One region of the Paenibacillus sp. J22R67 genome, then DNA from elsewhere that is predicted to be linked to it. Evidence: predicted binding sites of a transcription regulator. Region 1 holds the regulator's gene; each other region holds the start of a gene.
What was found. The regulator Rex, encoded in region 1, represses fermentation and respiration genes when NADH is low (regulators of the CRP and FNR family bind a similar motif). The targets are predictions, from matches to a motif close to TTGTGAAATATTTCACAA.

Region 1 (5,714 bases):
GCGGCACAAATGGTCGTGTGGCTGAGCGAAACGGAACACGGGGATGAAGAGGAAATCCATTTTGGGAATAAAGGGGCTCAATTCTGGTACTCTGTTGCCAGTGATACAGACTCTTGTTTGAATCGGATGTGTCCATGGTACAAAAAATGCTTCTATCATCGCGCGCGTAACGACGCCAATACGGCTGATGTGATTATTACGAACCATTCCCTCCTGTTTACTGATATGAAGGCTGAGAACCGCCTCCTACCGGCTTACAAGCACCTTGTCATTGATGAGGCGCATCACTTTGAGGAAGTGGCGAGTAAACATCTTGGCATCGAGTTGCATTCCTCGGCGATGTATCATTCGTTAACTTGGCTTTACAAAGATAATCGGAGCGGACAACTGCCAATGCTGCGGTTTCGACTGCAGAAGTCGGATGAGCAGCAAGAACGTGCAGCGGCATGGAGTCATACGATTGATGGACTTTTCCCGAAAATTGTGCAGATGAAAGAGAATTGGGACCAGCTGAGCGAATCACTATATGAGCTGGTGTCGTCCAAAAGTGACCCGTCGCAAACGGAGAATTCCACGTATGTGCTGCGCATGAAGCCGGAGACATTGCCTGCTAATTGGCACGAGCTGATGACGATGGAGGACAATATTTATTTGAATGCGAATGATTTGCTTCGCACGCTTGATAAATTATTAAGTGATGTGAAGGAACATCAGGAGGCGTTCGGGGTTCAAGGGTTAGTGACGGACCTGAATGGAACCGTGAAAGAGCTCTATGAGCATCGAGATGCGCTGCACTTCTTTATGAAAATGGCGGATGAAGGCTATGTGTATTGGATGGAAGCGGGAACTTATGCCAGAGCGAAATCTCTTCAGCTTTTCTCTATTCCGACAGATGTCAGCAGCTTGCTTCAGCAGCATTTCTTTGAGACGAAAGAAAGCATTATCATGACATCCGCGACTTTGTCCGTGAATAAATCATTCCAGTATTCAGCTGATCAATTAGGGCTGGTGATTCCGCAGGATGAAGAGAGTGGTAAACTCAAAACCGTGCAACTGCCATCTCCTTTTAACTATCGAGAGCAAGCTCTGGTTGTTATTCCAAGAGACTTTCCTACGATTAAAGGTGCTGGAGATCCCGTTTTCATTGCATCGCTCATTGAATCGCTAAGTGAAGTAGCTATTGTGACCAAAGGTCGAATGCTGATCTTGTTCACATCCAATCGGATGCTTAAGCAGATTTATGCCGGGATGAAAGATTATTTGAAATCATACGGCATTACGGTGCTGGGTCAAGGAGTTGACAGCGGCAATCGCAGTAAATTAACCCGTATGTTCCAGGACAACAAGATGTGTGTGCTGCTTGGCACAAGTTCATTCTGGGAAGGCGTTGATATACCTGGTGATGCGCTGAGCTGCTTGGCCATTATCCGGCTGCCGTTTCAACCTCCGAACCATCCGCTTGTTGAGGCAAAATGTGAAAATATTAAGAAACGGAATGAGAACCCGTTCATGAAATTTTCTGTGCCGCAGGCGGTCATTCGATTTAAGCAAGGCTTCGGCCGGTTAGTTAGACGCGCATCTGACAAAGGGATTGTGATCATCTACGATACGCGTGTCATTGAAACCTTTTATGGCAAGCACTTCCTCTACTCACTGCCAGGACCCAAAATCGAGCATATGACAACGGAACAAATGTTACCAAGGATTGAGCAGTGGATGGGGGTGGCGCAGAAATGAAATCACAAAAAATATCGGAGGCTGTTGTTCGCAGGCTGCCCATTTATCTACGGTTCCTAAACGAGCTTGCTATGAAAAATGTCGCAACGGTATCTTCGCAGGATTTGGGTCAAAAGCTTGATCTGAATCCGGCCCAGATTCGTAAGGATTTGGCCTACTTCGGAGAATTCGGCAAAAAAGGCATCGGTTACGATATTGCTTATTTGATCGAGAAAATTAGACAGATACTCAAGCTTGATCGGCACATTCAGGTTGCTCTTGTTGGAGCGGGGAATCTTGGCCGCGCCTTATGCAATTATAATACTTATCTGCGAAATGATATGAAAATTGTCGCTGTTTTTGATGCGATGCCGTCCAAAGCAGGAGAGACCATCAATAACTTGACGGTTCAACCAATGGCGGAAATGAAGACGATTTTATCGGATTTAGGCGTGCGAATCGGGATTATCACAGTGCCTGCTAGCGAAGCTCAAAATGTGGCCAATCAATTTGTTGATTGCGGCATTGAAGCTATTTTGAATTTTGCTCCTGTTATTATAAAGGTTCCACCGGAAGTTCGCGTGCATTACGCGGATTTCACAACGGAGCTGCAAAGCTTAGCTTATTATTTAGATTAATATCGCAGATTAATATCCAAAAAAAGAACCTGACCATTAGGGAATTAGTTCCCTGGTCAGGTTCTTTTTCAATTAGAGAATCAGTCTAAAGATAAGGAAGTAGAGCGAGTACGCGAGCGCAATGCTGATTGGTATGGTAATGACCCAAGTAATCAACATACGGCTGACGGTGCCCCACTGAACTTCATGGAAACGCATGACACTGCCTGTCCCAATAATGGCGGAGGAAATTACATGTGTTGTCGATAAAGGTTTTCCGATATGGGTTGAGAACTGAATGACGAGAGACGATGTGAGGTCGGATGCAAAACCGTTAATCGGTTCAATCTTTACAATTTTACCAGATACGGTTTTAATAATTTTCCATCCACCGATCGAAGTTCCAAGACCCATGGCCAAAGCTGCTGAAATTTTGACCCAAAGAGGGACGTCGAGCGTTGTTTGAACATCGGCAGCGACTAAACCGAAGACGATAATTCCCATCGCTTTCTGTGCATCGTTACCGCCATGTGAGTAGGAAAGTAAACCCGCAGAAATAATCTGTAAAGTCCTGAATATACGATTGAGTTTGGATCTAGATGTATTTCCGGACCAGATGACGATGTATTTGATCAAAAGCATGATGAGGTAACCAAGGCCGAAGGCAATGATTGGTGAAAGAATCAAGATGATAATGATCTGTGTAAAACCGCTCCAATTCACAGCATTCACGCCAGCACCAGCAATAACCGCACCGGCAAGGGCCCCGAGCAAGGTGTGAGAAGAAGAGGAAGGAATAGCAAGATACCATGTCAGCAGGTTCCATATAATCGCCGCGAGCAGGGCTGCGATGACGATTTCAACGCCATTTTCAATTTTGGCCGGATTCGCGATACTGCCACCGACTGTTTTGGCTACTTTGGAAGATACCATCGCACCAACAAAGTTAAGCGTCGCTGCCATGGCGATAGCTACCCGCGGGCTGAGTGCGCGCGTAGAAATGGATGTTGCAATCGCATTGGCTGTATCGTGAAATCCATTAATGAAATCAAAAAGTAAAGCTAGTACAACAATTACGATTAAATAAGTTAACATGATTTCCTCCTAAGAGCTTTCCATTCGGAAAACTATCCTTCGTACACATCGACCGATTAAGTCTTATGAATAACGAAGTACCACGCTGTCTAGGATATTGGCTACGTCTTCGCAAGCGTCCGTTGTTTCTTCTAAGCGCTCGTAGATTTCTTTTAGTTTGAAGTCTTCGTACACGTCTTTACGCGTGATGAAAATTTGGCGAATTCCTTCACGCATCAAGCGATCGCCGTCATTCTCAAGGGAATTGATTGCAACCGTATGTTCAGGGATTTGCATATATTTCTTCTTCGCAAGCAGTTTGAAGGCATCGAGCATATGTTGGCAGGAATCCACGATGACAGCCGAGAAGTCTTTCATATATGTATCCGTATGGGAGACGTTCAAGTAGTCAAAACGAGCGATTGTAGCTTCAATACCGTCCGTGACATCATCCACTTTGGAGGCAAGAACCATGATGTCCTCACGATCGATCGGTGTAATGAACACTTTATTGAGTCCTTTGAAAATTTCGTGAGTGATGGAGTCTCCTGCATGTTCGAGATCGTGAATGGACTGAACGTAGTCTATTGGGGATTTGTCACCCATCATGGCTGTGCGAAACAGCTGTGCAGTTTGCAATGCGTTTTCTGCAGCGCGGATGAGCAGTTGCAAGAAATCGACTTCGTTCTTTTTTGTGAATAACGTGGTCATAAATGCCTCCTAGTATTTACTATATGTACAAGATTTTGATCGAATTTATAAGATAAACAGACCAACTTGTTGAAAAAACTCACAAAGTTAAAAATATCATAACAATTGGACCTAAAGCAACGAAAATTCCGTGACATTTTACAATTTCTTAACATTGGGCACTTCCTTGATTTTACAAGCACGAAGATGTAAAGTTTATATAGCGGTGTTTAACTTAGAATGAGCATAGAGAGGGTTTTTTAGTATGAAAAAAACATTAATTATGAACGGTCATTTCATTTCTACTATTAAAGGAAAATCATCTATCAAAGGCTGTATGGTCATAGAAGGCGATCTGATTACATATATCGGTGAAGAAATTCCTGAACCCAAGGAAAACTACGATGAAATCATCGATGGTGCGAATAAATTGTACATGCCTGGCTTAGTCAATACGCATGGTCATGCCGCGATGTCGCTGCTTAGAGGATATGGCGACGATTTAGCGCTTCAGATCTGGCTAGAAGAGAAAATGTGGCCGATGGAAGCGAAATTTACGGCTCAAGATGTGAAATGGGGCACCAGTCTGTCCATTTTGGAAATGATGAAAGGCGGGACTACTACTTTCGTCGATATGTACGACCATATGAACGAAGTGGCGAAGGCCGCCCAAGAATCAGGGATGCGCGGCGTACTTGCACGGGGTGTGATCGGGCTGTGCCCTGCTGATGTACAAACGGCTAAACTGAAAGATGCAACTGAATTTGCAAAAACCTGGCATGGTGCAGCGAATGGACGCATTACGACGATGATGTCTCCTCATGCACCATACACATGTCCACCTGATTACATTGAACGAATCGTTCAAGCGGCTCATGATTTGAATTTGCCGATTCACACGCACATGTCGGAAACAAGCCGCGAAGTGCAAGGAAATGTAGATCAATACGGATTGCGTCCTGTTGCACATCTTGAGAAGATCGGTGTTTTCAGCAGACCTACACTTGTAGCGCATGGTGTCCATTTAACGGATGATGAAATAAGCGTTCTAAAACAATATGATGTTCGCGTCTCGCACAACCCAGGAAGTAATCTGAAGCTTGCCTCTGGTGTAGCGCGTGTGCCTGAGCTGCTTCGCGCTGGGGTGAAAGTTTCACTTGGTACGGACGGTGCTGCATCCAATAATAATTTGGACATGTTTGAAGAAATGAGACTTGCCGCGTTGATTCACAAAGGTGTTTCTGGTGATCCACTAGCTGTACCTGCTGCTGAAGCGTTATTGCTAGGAACGAAGATGGGGGCGGAGTCCATCTGGTTGGATAACGTAGGATTACTGCAGCCAGGCATGAAAGCAGATTTTATCGCGCTGGATATAGATCAGCCTCATTTCCTGCCAAAAACTGATTTTGTTTCTCACGTTGTTTATTCCGCTTGTGCCAAAGATGTCGTAGACGTCTGTGTGGACGGCAATTGGATTGTCCGCAAAGGCGAATGCTTAACGATGGACGAAGAAAAAATCAAACGTGAATTTGAACTGTGCTTCGACAGATTAATTGGTTAAGAAGGTGCCGGCAGTTTGTTTGGGGAGGTGAGCGGCGCTCATGGGTGCAAAGCGAA
Region 2 (5,714 bases), on a different contig from region 1:
ATTCCAGTTGTGGTCATTCGTTTTCCAAACGACGCCAAGTTTGCGTTCCCAGGCCAGCAGTTGGAAATTTTGGATTAGCGCCGCTGATGCCATGAGATCTTCTTCCCATTGTTTCGGACGCGGATCTTCCGGCATGATGACGACTAAGAAAGCCGACCCTTGCGCATGGAGATACTTCCGCATTTTCTCATGCTGGTCTACCGCAAACCCTGGCATCAAATGCTCAATGAACGCTTCCTTCTGCTCAGATGGTACAAAAAGAAATCTCCACGGCTCCCGGAGACCGTGATTTGGAGCCCACACGGCATCGTTCAACAAGGCCATCACAAACTTCTCGGAGACGGGTTCATCCGTAAAAGCTCGCATTGTTCTGCGTGAACGAACCGTCAAAGCTACAGCTCCTGGACCTGCCTCTTCTCTTGTATACGTCTGTTTCATTACTGACCACCTCTAATTTATGAAATTGATAATCATTATCATCAAAGGTAATCGTAAGCGAAACAACCCCTCCGTTCAATGGATAAAATCTTTCAAGCATATGGATAAAATTCAGTTCCCATTAGAAGGACTGAGACGACAGCAGAGAATTAACCGCCATATCTATAGCTAAACTATGCTGTATGGGAGCATGACTATTGAACCAGCTTGGAACCTCACTCAATCGGCTGTTTTGGACAGCACGCAGAGATTTCCATGCCTGGCTGCTCTTTAATTGTTCAGTTAATCGAGCATCAGAATTGGAGTTGCATGTGGTAAGGAAAATATGGTCCGGATTCATTCGTTCCAAATCAGCCTCTGAGATCACGGTGTAGTGACTATGCGGCTTAACGCCAATAGGTGGACTCAGCTTTAACTCCTTGTACAGAATATCTCCAAGCTGCCGTTTCCCCCCATATACGCGCCATTCCCTGCCGGCATCCACTAGCAACATAACCGTCTGCTCGTGACCGAAACCTGATCTTAAACGTGATCTGGCGTCTGCCGCTTTCTGATCATACTGCTTCAACCATGCGGCATATTGCTCTTTTTTCCCGAACAGGGTTGCCAATTCAAGCAAGGTATCGCGCCAATTGTCCTTATTAAAAAGCGTGATTGTCGGAGCGACATTCCGATAGGTGTCAGCGCTCAGGCTTGCCCAATTGACGCCAAGAATTAGCTCAGGTTCTGCGCGCAGTACAGACTCTCGATCTGGACGATCCCAGCGGCCAACAATCTTGGTCTCCATCAGTTCATCTGCGATATGCGGCAGCAGCCCGCGGATTTGGTCGTTCCCAGCATACGAGAGCGTTGCGAAGGGCTTAAGATCCAGCGCCAGCAAATAGTCATTTAACAACGGAAATACCGTCATGATTTTGGAATTGACGTGACTCTTCATATATATGGTTGGTGAAACGCCTACAACTTTCTTAAATGTCCGGCTAAAATAGAGCTCATCACGAAAACCTACTTTAAACGCTACCGTTTTGAGGCTTTGCTGCGACCTTAACCATGTTTTGGCATGTTCCATTCGTAGACGGGTCAAATATTCAATGGGTCGTACGCCGGTATGCTTTTTGAAAATACCTGCAAAATTGCTCGGGCTAATGCCATGGCGTTGTGCCAGCGTGCTAAGCGGAATATCCTCGTGATAATACGTATCCATGAAATCTTTCGCCTTCTCGATGGCAAACCGTGTGCCACCCTGCTGCTTCTCTGATTGTTGATCGGTCACGATTGTGAACAGCAATTCTTGAAAAACTAATTGCCGCTTCCAAGGCAGCAATGGGTTGGATGTGCTCCCTAGCTCGTGGAGTTGTTCAAATCCTCGCATGATTGTGGCTGAGTCGTTTAAGGCTAATAACCCTTCCTCAGTGAAGATCTCTGTGACCACGGCATTTATCCATTTGTATGTAAAAGATTGCATCATAAATTGAATGGGTTGCTCCCCGTCTACAACCGCTTCCACTAAGCTCTTAGGATGCAGTAAGAATAACGAACCAGGGGTTGCCTCGTATTCCGTTCCATTTATATATAAAGTACCGCGGCCTTCCTGAATCTGCACAAGGTGATAGTAGGTAATAAACCTGCGTCGTACACGTTTGCCTGCTGGATATCGTTTACGCACCGGTTGGCACAGACTGAAGCTGACGTCTCCCATTTGGTTCCATAGGTTATCATTGATCATCGTTAGTTGAACTCCCTTTCAGTCCTTCTCCGTACACCTTCAATGATAATAATTCTCACCCTATCCGTCCAGTGATTTTCTCCCCCATATTCATCCAATGTTCACGAATTTGAAATATTTTCAAATATAATTTTGTGTCCATTAGGTGTACAATATGTAAATACGGTTTATATCCAATTGTGCGATGTTGCTACACATTTTCTTATGTGAAAAATGTTACAACCATCTGGGAAACATATGTTTCACCCGTGCACATTGTGACAGTACCCGATTTTTTTCATCGCAAAGGAGGATTTTCATATGTCACAGACATCTGCTGTTCAAGAAGTGGCAGCAACGGCTGCTGCGGAACCAAAATCGTTAGACGTACTTGACCAATTGCTGAAGCCTGAGGTGCAACAATCTCTGACTGTCCTGGTCGATAACCTGCCTAAATTGGCAGAAATGGTGACTGTGTTAACGAAAGCTTATGATTTTGCGCAAAGCGTAGCTACAGACAAAGTATTGATCAACGATTTTGCCCAAGGTATTGGCGAGTTTGTAAAACCTGTATCTGATAAGGCAAAAGACATTGCATCTGCGGCAATTGAAGCTGGCGAACGCTCGCAGGCTGAAGTAGGATCAACAATCGGTCTCTTCGGAATACTAAAAATGCTAAAAGATCCTGAAGTGCAGAAAACTCTTCGTTTTGCACAAGCATTCTTGAACGTACTTTCTGAACGTAAAAATTAATACGGACTAGGGATGATAACGATGGCTAAACAAATACTTATTCTTGGCGGCGGTTATGGCGGCCTATTAACCGCATTGACAGCACGTAAACATCTGACAGCTTCAGAAGCGAACATAACAATTATTAATCGCTTCCCAACACATCAAATTATTACGGAATTACACCGTCTTGCAGGCGGAACGATTAAAGAGCAAGCTGTTGCACTACCTTTGCAAAAACTGCTAGGCGACAAACAAGTTAATATCGTGGTTGATACAATCAAAGAAATTAAACCAGATGACAAAAAAGTCGTAACAACTAGTGGCGCAGTACATAATTACGATGCGCTAGTCGTTGCTCTTGGCAGCGAAACGAACTACTTCGGCATTCCAGGATTGGAAGAGAACAGCATGGTTCTCAAATCAGCTTCTGATGCTAACCGTATTCGTGAGCATGTTGAAGCTCGTCTGGACGCTTACAAAGCATCCGGCAACAAAGCTGACGCAACAATCGTAGTTGGCGGCGGCGGTCTAACAGGCGTTGAGCTCGTAGGCGAATTCGCTGATAAGCTGCCTGAAATTTGCCACAGCAAAGGCATCGATTTCAGCGATGTCTCCATCTATTGCGTAGAAGCTGGCCCTGCAATCCTTCCAGTATTCCCGAAAGTACTGATCGAGCGCGCAGTGACTAGCCTTGAGAAACGCGGTGTTACGTTCTTAACAGGCGTTGCCATTACAGAAGCTACCAAGAACACGGTATCTCTGAAAAGTGGACAAACAATCGAGTCGAATACGATTATTTGGACTGGCGGCGTGAAAGGCAATCCGGTTGTTGGAAGCTGTGGAATCGCAGAAGACCGCGGTCGTGCGACTGTCACTTCAACGCTTCAATCCACTTCTCACTCCGATGTCTTCCTTGCAGGCGACTGCGCTGTGGTATTCCCTGAAGGAAGTGAAAGACCTTACCCTCCTACTGCACAACTTGCTTGGCAGATGGGCGAAACAGTTGGCTACAATCTGTCCGTTCAGATCAAAGGCGGCGCTATGGATAAATTCACTCCTGTCTTCTCCGGAACACTTGGCAGCTTAGGCCGCAAAGACGGAATCGGCACAATCGGCGGAAACAGCACACAGCTGAAAGGCTTACCTGCCTCCCTGATGAAAGAAGCAAGTAACATTCGCTACTTGTCGCATATCCATGGTCTTTTCGCTTTAGCCTATTAATACAGTAAAAAAGGATGCCCTCAGCCTCTTGGGGCTATAAGGACATCCTTTTTTTCTTTTTTCAAGCTATAGTATCCGCTTACAATAATGATTGAAATGAATGGCGGATAACATCTCCCCTGCTAATGATACCAACTAGTACGCCTCGATGGACCACAGGCAGTTTCTTTATTCGTTTTTTACCTAATATCGCAGCGATTTGCTCAATATCTTCTTCCGCATCTACGGCAATCACTTTCTTTTGAGCGATAGACATGACGCATCTTGGAAGCAATTTGCGAACTCTTTCATCAAACTCTTCGTCATCCCCTTTGATCACAGCCGTGTACATATAAGTCCCGAACACATGATCATCATGTTTGCCTATATAACGCATAATATCTCCATCGCTAATGTAGGCAACTACTTCATTCCGCTCATTGACGACAGGAAGCCCACTAATTCTATATTTGATAAATTTCTCAATCACATCACTAACAGGGTCGTTTTCTTTTACTTTGTAAACTTGGCGTACCATAATTTCTTTAGCTTTCATGACGATCCCCCCCATATAAATTGCTTTCTGTTTGATCTAGCAGTATAATGCAACTATATATTTGTATTATACAACTATGTACAAGGAAGTTCAATTGTAATTCGTACCTATGCAGAAACATATGCCAAACAAATCTTGTATGTTACGATAAAGTTATGGTTTTCTATCTATTACATTATAAATGAGGTATTCCATGACCGAAAAGATCCTTCATCCTGCCGAAACGATTGAACTCGAACTCGCCATTCTAATGCGTCGATTCCTTGCTGCAACGACCACTAAAAAAATTGGCACTTTAGACCGTTCCGCTTATCTATTGCTGCATCAGATTTCTTCGAACGGCTCCTCTGGTGTGAAAGCATTGGCGGAAGAGTTTCAGCTAGATATCTCGACAATCAGTCGACAGACTGCTTCGCTGGAGCAAAAAGGCTACGTCTATCGGATCCCCGATCCTCAAGATGGACGTGCCTATTCCTTGCAAATTACGGAAATAGGCGCTGCGGAACTTGCCTCGAACAAACAAGCTCGATACGAACGCGTTGTAGAGCTACTCCAAGATTGGTCGACAGAAGATCAGCAAAAGTTCGGTGAGCTCCTAAGTAAGTTTAACCGAGTTTTTGCTTAAGTCATTAAGGCTAGCCCTCACAGGGCGGCCTTTTTGGCTTATTGTGGTCTTTGTGGTGTACCACTATATGTCAATAGACAGCTCCATCTTTTCATAGTAACATACTAAAGGTAAGTTAAGGAGGAATTATAACTCCCATTATTAAACGAAAGAAGGAATTTACAGTGTCAACAGTTCTTTATATCTCAGCTCACCCTATGCAAGGTGAAGCATCTTATAGCACAGCCGTCGGAAACCAATTTATCCAATCTTATCGCGAGGCTAACCCGAATGATGAAGTCATTTACCTTGACCTATTTCAAATGGACATTCCACGCATTGACGCTGACGTACTAAGCGCTTGGGGGAAATTAGGCTCCGGAACAGCATTTGATCAATTAACAAGCTCCGAGCAGCATAAAGTTGGTCGTCTATCTGAGCTTGTTGATCAATTCGTTGCCGCAGATAAATATGTG
Region 3 (5,714 bases), on a different contig from region 1:
GCTCAGGATCGCATTCATTTAAATACTTTACAAACCAAAGAGATCGTTACGATTTACAAAACACTTTGCACTAGCCGTTGCCGATATGCTGGTTAGTCCTGTGCGGATTATTCATGAAAATGGATAAAATCCAAAAAATAGGTCACTCTAAGGGCTATCGCCCGTGTCGGGCGAATGATACTGACGACGACAGGGAGTGAACGTAAACGCATGTTTCATGGCAAGAAAAAGCATGTCTGGATCATACTAATCTGTATCGCTTTGTTCTGTTCTACCTCAACGACCGCTTTTGCCTATGGAAAAGGGGCTAAGGGACCGGATGTTTATGCGGTTCAAGGGATGCTGAAATCACTGGGTTACTATAGTGGACCCATTACAGGCTACTATGGTAATCAAACACAATCAGGTGTTAAAGCGTTTCAAAGTCGATATGGCCTTCCGGTTACCGGGAACGTCGATGATCAAACGCTGCAGTCCATCCTGTGGGCATATGGGAATTTGAAAATTCCCAAGAAACAGGCGCCGCCGCCGGCACCAACGCCACCGCCTTCAGAGCCTCCACCATCGTCGCCTGAGCCTCCTCCAGCCGGGGAAGCTCCGCCGAGCACGGATCTGATGGCAGAGGAACAGCAAATGCTGGATTTGGTGAACAAGGAGCGCGCTGCTGTGGGACTAGCTGCGCTAGTTGCCGATGCTGAGCTGACCAAGACAGCAAGGCTCAAAAGCCAGGATATGGTCGATAACAAATATTTCTCCCACGATTCACCGACGTATGGCTCGCCTTTTGATATGATGGAGAAATTCGGTATTACCTATAACGCGGCAGGAGAAAATATCGCTTGTAATCAAACGGTGCAAGCCGCCCATGAGGCGCTGATGAATTCGCCTGGTCACAAAGCGAATATCTTGAGCAAAGATTACACGCACATTGGCATCGGTATTGTTGCCGGAGGACCGTGCGGCAAAATGTTCACCCAGCAGTTCATCGGCAAGTAAAATATCGATCTATCAGCCTCTGCCTGAAAGAAGGGCAGGGGCTTTTTGTATATCATCAAATGTTGACAATGATAATCATTATCACTTATTATAAATGGATAAGCACTAATTATTAAATAACCAACTAGAAGACTAGATGGGAGGCTTTAGCCATTATGGACCTAAAAAAGATAATGAGAGAACGGCGATCTGTTCACCATTTTGAAGATAAACCTGTTTCTGTGGAACTCGTGACTGAGCTTTTGGATACAGCCGTCTGGGTGCCGAATCACCGGATGACGCAGCCGTGGCGTTTTGTCATTATTCATGGGGAAGGCCGCCGGAATCTGGCTGAGATCGTTCGCAGGTTCAGAGAAGCTAACGAGCCAGATCCTGTGAAAGCGAAGGAGATCGGACAAAAGCTGTATGACAAATTCATGTCAGTGCCTATGTTCATCGCTGTTGTTTTAAATGTGAACGCAAATCCGGCTATCGCTGAAGAAGATTATGCGGCCACTGCCTGCTTAATACAGAACTTCAGTTTGCTGGCTTGGGAGCAGGGCATCGGTATGGTCTGGGAAACCTACCCGCTGCTCAAGCTGGATGCATTCCGTGAAGCATTCGGAGTGAAGCCTGAGGAAAGGATCATTGGCAGCCTCCATACGGGCTATCCTGGCAAGATCCTCCCTGAGCAAGCACGTATTCCGGCTAAAGAGCGTTTAACGGTCATAGCCTAGCGTATTAAAAAGCCCTCAGTAGAAAAACTACTGAGGGCATATAAGAATTAGTGCGTTTATTAAGTTGTAGATACCGGCTTGATCGCTTCTGTCCAATCGGTATAAGCCTTAAGAGCAGTTCCTTGCTCTATTGCGTGACGGGCCATGTAAATACCTTCTTCAATGGAACCAGCTTTCTGGGATACCCAGAGGCGAACGGCACTGTTGAGCAGCACCATGTTCAAGTAAGGAAGCTCAGCTTCTCCGCGCAAGACGGCCATAGCTGTTTCACCCTGCAGCTGCGCCGTCCATTCAACTTCGGGCACTTCCACCATTAATTCATAGATCTCTGGATCTACAATGAATAATTCACTGGAGCCATTTTGAATAACATAGGTCCTCGTACGTTTTTCGATGGAAAGATCTTCTGATCCTTCCATGCCTTGCACAACGATTCCACTTGTGATGCCTAGTTCGATGAGTAAATTCGTAATTTTCTCGAAAACAGTGCCATGAAAGACGCCGACAGCCATAAAAGGTGCTTCCGTGAAACGAAGCAGCTTCTCGGCGGTGTTGAATACGGTCCGCAAGCCAAGCTCCTTGCGGAGTTCGCGCAGCTCACCAAGCGGTGCGCACCAGCTTTCCGTTGGCGCGAATAGGAAGCCTGTTCGTGCTGCTGCGGACACCAGTGCTTCGCGCGACGAGGTTAGCGCCGGTACGCCAAGCGCGTCCAGCACGTCCGTCAGCGTGATGCCCCATTTGGGCGGCATGCTCGGACTGCCGTGCAGTGTAGTCGGGAGACCGCAAGCCGCTAGCACAAATGCCGTAGGCAGGGTCGCAATGAACGTACGGGTGCGACCATCATAAGGTCCTGCGCAGTCCATGCTGCCAGGTATCGGATAAGAAAAGGTGCGTTTACGCAGGGCGTGGATGAAGGCTTTGATCTCATCCGGCGATTCCATTTTAATACGTTCAGCCACTAGAAATGCACCCATTTGAGCCTGGGTAGCACCGCCGGTAAGCATAAGTTCTGCTGCTTGGGAAGCCTCTTCATACGTAAGATCTCTCGCTCCGCGTTTTCCGCGGCCTACTTCTTTTAGTAAAGATATCATCGTTTTCGGCCTCCTTGACTTTGATCTCGTAGTATTTGATACACCTTGACGATGGAGGTAGCGACATCTACCATACGTTTACGCTCATTCATAGCTTGTTTTCGCAAAAAGTCGTAGGCCTCGGCTTCGGAGATCCCTTTAATCTCGCATAAGATCCGCTTGGCTTGATCGACCCATTTGCGCTCCTCTAGTTTGGAGAGGAGTTGCTCGCGCTCCTGCTGCCATTCGGTTCGCTGAAAATAGTGATTCACGCCAAGAAGCAAGGCGCAGTGAATTTCAAGCGGACTCATCGTTGAACCGATCAAACCATCTATACCTGCATCCATTCTGCATTCATTAGAAGGAAAAGTATGCGTATCACACCACCAGAAGACGGGAAGGCTGCGTTCAGCCAATACGCGTTTGCGCCATGTCTCCACTTCATCGGGGCTTACACTTAACAATACAGCATCAACTTTAGGAATAATGAAGGAAATTTCTTTGATCGCAGATGCTGTATAGACGCGAAAGCCCAGGTCCTTCAACACCTCGTCAGGTAAGGATGCTTGTGTACGATTAGAATAGCTCATCTCATTTGTGGATGGCGAGGAGGTAGCTGAGCGAGTTTGCTTCAACTCGTCGATCAGTATAAATGATTGCAACATTTGAATACCTCCATCGTTGTAAGCTTCTTTACTCCATGGTAACTTTATGTGAGGTTTCTTTGATGAAATGAATGGATTATACGGCATTACTATAGCATATAAATCGGTTTTTTGTCGATACAGTAGCTGACATGGCATGTTTGAAAATTATTGTGTTATGTTTATTGACATAAGCGAAAACCCGTACTATAATCAAGTTAGAAATCGGCACAATGATGTGCCCCTAACGCAGGCAATGGCGCCTATCCCCTTACAAATACGTAACCGGATAGGCTTTTTATGTTTACTTTACGAAATATAATCTAACATGCTGTTCACGAAGATGTGGCAGCAGTGGCAAAGAGGCCGACAAACATCCCAGTGTATGTAGGGGTATGTTTGTCGGCCTTTTCTGTCCATAGGTGTCCAGACAGGCAGAAATCAGGATAGGGAAAAAAAGAAGGCGAAAAGCCTCACAAAAGGAGAGGGAAGCACATGGTTGATCGGAAAAGTTTTATGCAAGTTGGACACAAAGGGTCTTTGTTCAGTGCATTTTTGTATTTTGACATGAGCTTCATGGTCTGGGTGCTTTTAGGACCTCTGGCGGTCGTACTCGCGAATGATTTCCACTTAGACGCTGCAGAAAAAGCGAACCTCGTTGCCTTGCCTACATTAGGCGGAGCGGTACTTCGGCTGGTGCTAGGCGTACTGACCGATAAGATTGGTCCTAAGCTTACTGGACAAATCGGACTCACGCTAACCTTAATCCCACTATTCTGGGGATGGCAGTTCGCTGACACGATGGGCGATATGTACTTCGTGGCGTTAATGCTCGGTATTGCCGGAGCAAGCTTTGCAGCCGCATTGCCATTAGCCAGTTCCTGGTACCCCCCGCAATATCAAGGTTTGGCGATGGGAATCGCCGGAGCAGGGAACAGCGGGACGATCTTCGCTACGCTCTTTGCTAACCGGATTGCTCAGCATTATGGCGATTGGCATGTTGTTTTCGGCATCGCGATGATTCCAATTGCGATTACATTAGTTGTTTTCAGTATTTTGGCAAAAGACAGCCCGAATAAACCAGCACCCAAAACCGTTGCTGAATACGGAAAAGTTTTGAAACAGAAGGATTCTTGGTTGTTCTGCATTTTATATAGCGTAACGTTCGGCGGCTTCGTCGGGATGTCCACCTACTTAACCATCTTCTTTAATACCCAATACGGACTTTCACCGATCCGTGCGGCTGATTTTACAACCCTATGCGTGATTGGTGGAAGCTTCTTCCGACCTGTAGGCGGTTGGTTAGCCGATAAAATAGGCGGCATTCGGATGCTGATGGGACTGTATGGGGTTGTCGCATTAATGATGGCGGGGATTTCAACACTTCCAGCACTCTCGGTCACAACGGTCTTGTTATTCGTCGCTATGATGGCTTTTGGAATGGGGAACGGTTCAGTTTTCCAGCTTGTGCCTCAGCGCTTCAAGTCAGAGATCGGTGTGGTCACAGGGATTGTCGGTGCTGCTGGCGGCTTAGGCGGATATTTCCTGCCTAAAATTCTCGGAAATGTGAAATTGGCAACAGGTTCTTTCGCACCAGGTTTCCTCATCTTGAGTGCAATCGCTGTGTGCTGCGTTATATTGATCGCATCTGTACAAGGACAATGGAAGCGCAGCTGGATTGGTGATGGCGGCAAAGTGAAAGTAGCTCCAGCAGCAATTGATAGCGTGCATGCTTAAGTAAGGGGAGTAGCTGCTGATCCTGCGGTGAGTTAACAATTGCGTTAACAACAGGATCAGCAGCAGCACCTAGTTAAAGTAAAGTGTTTGCTCATGCAGCTTGAGGCATTTGTGCAGGCTTTATGAGCAAAGACGTTTACGACTTGCCGTCTTTGGTAGTTCAATCGAGCTACTTAAGCTCCATATCCCATCATTGCCATTTGGGAGTATTCGCGTAGACTTCTGCTCCCAAGTGGACCTTTTTAGCGGGCAGGATATGGATAACTAAATGGGATATAGAGATAGAAACACTAGAGAGGAAGATGAGACCATGACTCAAAAAGAAAAGTTGGTATTAGTCGGAAATGGAATGGCTGGTGTTAACGCAGTTGAACATTTGCTTAAACTGGCTCCGGATAAATATGAGGTAACTATCTTTGGGAGTGAGCCTCATCCGAACTATAATCGGATTCTGCTGTCCTATGTCCTTTCGGGGGATTCCAAAGTTGAGGATATCGTTATCCATCCCTATGAATGGTATAGAAACAACCATATAACGCTCTATACAAACC

Region 2: a site for Rex is predicted at 2,369-2,386, ahead of AC58VC_RS21890 (helical membrane plugin domain-containing protein). Genes of this name have one in related genera too.
Region 3: a site for Rex is predicted at 3,888-3,905, ahead of AC58VC_RS24515 (nitrate/nitrite transporter). Genes of this name have one in related genera too.

Annotation. Positions count from the first base shown of each region.
Region 1 covers NZ_JCAUAX010000001.1:499,015-504,728, reverse strand. Annotated here, with positions in the region: gene dinG (ATP-dependent DNA helicase DinG) at 1-1,737, shown strand, start outside; gene AC58VC_RS02375 (redox-sensing transcriptional repressor Rex) at 1,734-2,354, shown strand; gene AC58VC_RS02370 (inorganic phosphate transporter) at 2,427-3,428, opposite strand; gene AC58VC_RS02365 (DUF47 domain-containing protein) at 3,492-4,118, opposite strand; gene AC58VC_RS02360 (amidohydrolase) at 4,363-5,658, shown strand; gene AC58VC_RS02355 (cell wall elongation regulator TseB-like domain-containing protein) at 5,699-5,714, shown strand, end outside.
Region 2 covers NZ_JCAUAX010000005.1:433,471-439,184, forward strand. Annotated here, with positions in the region: gene AC58VC_RS21880 (nitroreductase family protein) at 1-438, opposite strand, end outside; gene AC58VC_RS21885 (helix-turn-helix domain-containing protein) at 560-2,164, opposite strand; gene AC58VC_RS21890 (helical membrane plugin domain-containing protein) at 2,465-2,896, shown strand; gene AC58VC_RS21895 (NAD(P)/FAD-dependent oxidoreductase) at 2,918-4,099, shown strand; gene AC58VC_RS21900 (CBS domain-containing protein) at 4,179-4,634, opposite strand; gene AC58VC_RS21905 (MarR family winged helix-turn-helix transcriptional regulator) at 4,828-5,259, shown strand; gene AC58VC_RS21910 (NAD(P)H-dependent oxidoreductase) at 5,424-5,714, shown strand, end outside.
Region 3 covers NZ_JCAUAX010000007.1:63,201-68,914, forward strand. Annotated here, with positions in the region: gene AC58VC_RS24490 (MBL fold metallo-hydrolase) at 1-96, shown strand, start outside; gene AC58VC_RS24495 (peptidoglycan-binding protein) at 175-996, shown strand; gene AC58VC_RS24500 (nitroreductase family protein) at 1,170-1,712, shown strand; gene AC58VC_RS24505 (anthranilate phosphoribosyltransferase) at 1,772-2,803, opposite strand; gene AC58VC_RS24510 (ANTAR domain-containing response regulator) at 2,800-3,447, opposite strand; gene AC58VC_RS24515 (nitrate/nitrite transporter) at 3,922-5,163, shown strand; gene nirB (nitrite reductase large subunit NirB) at 5,474-5,714, shown strand, end outside.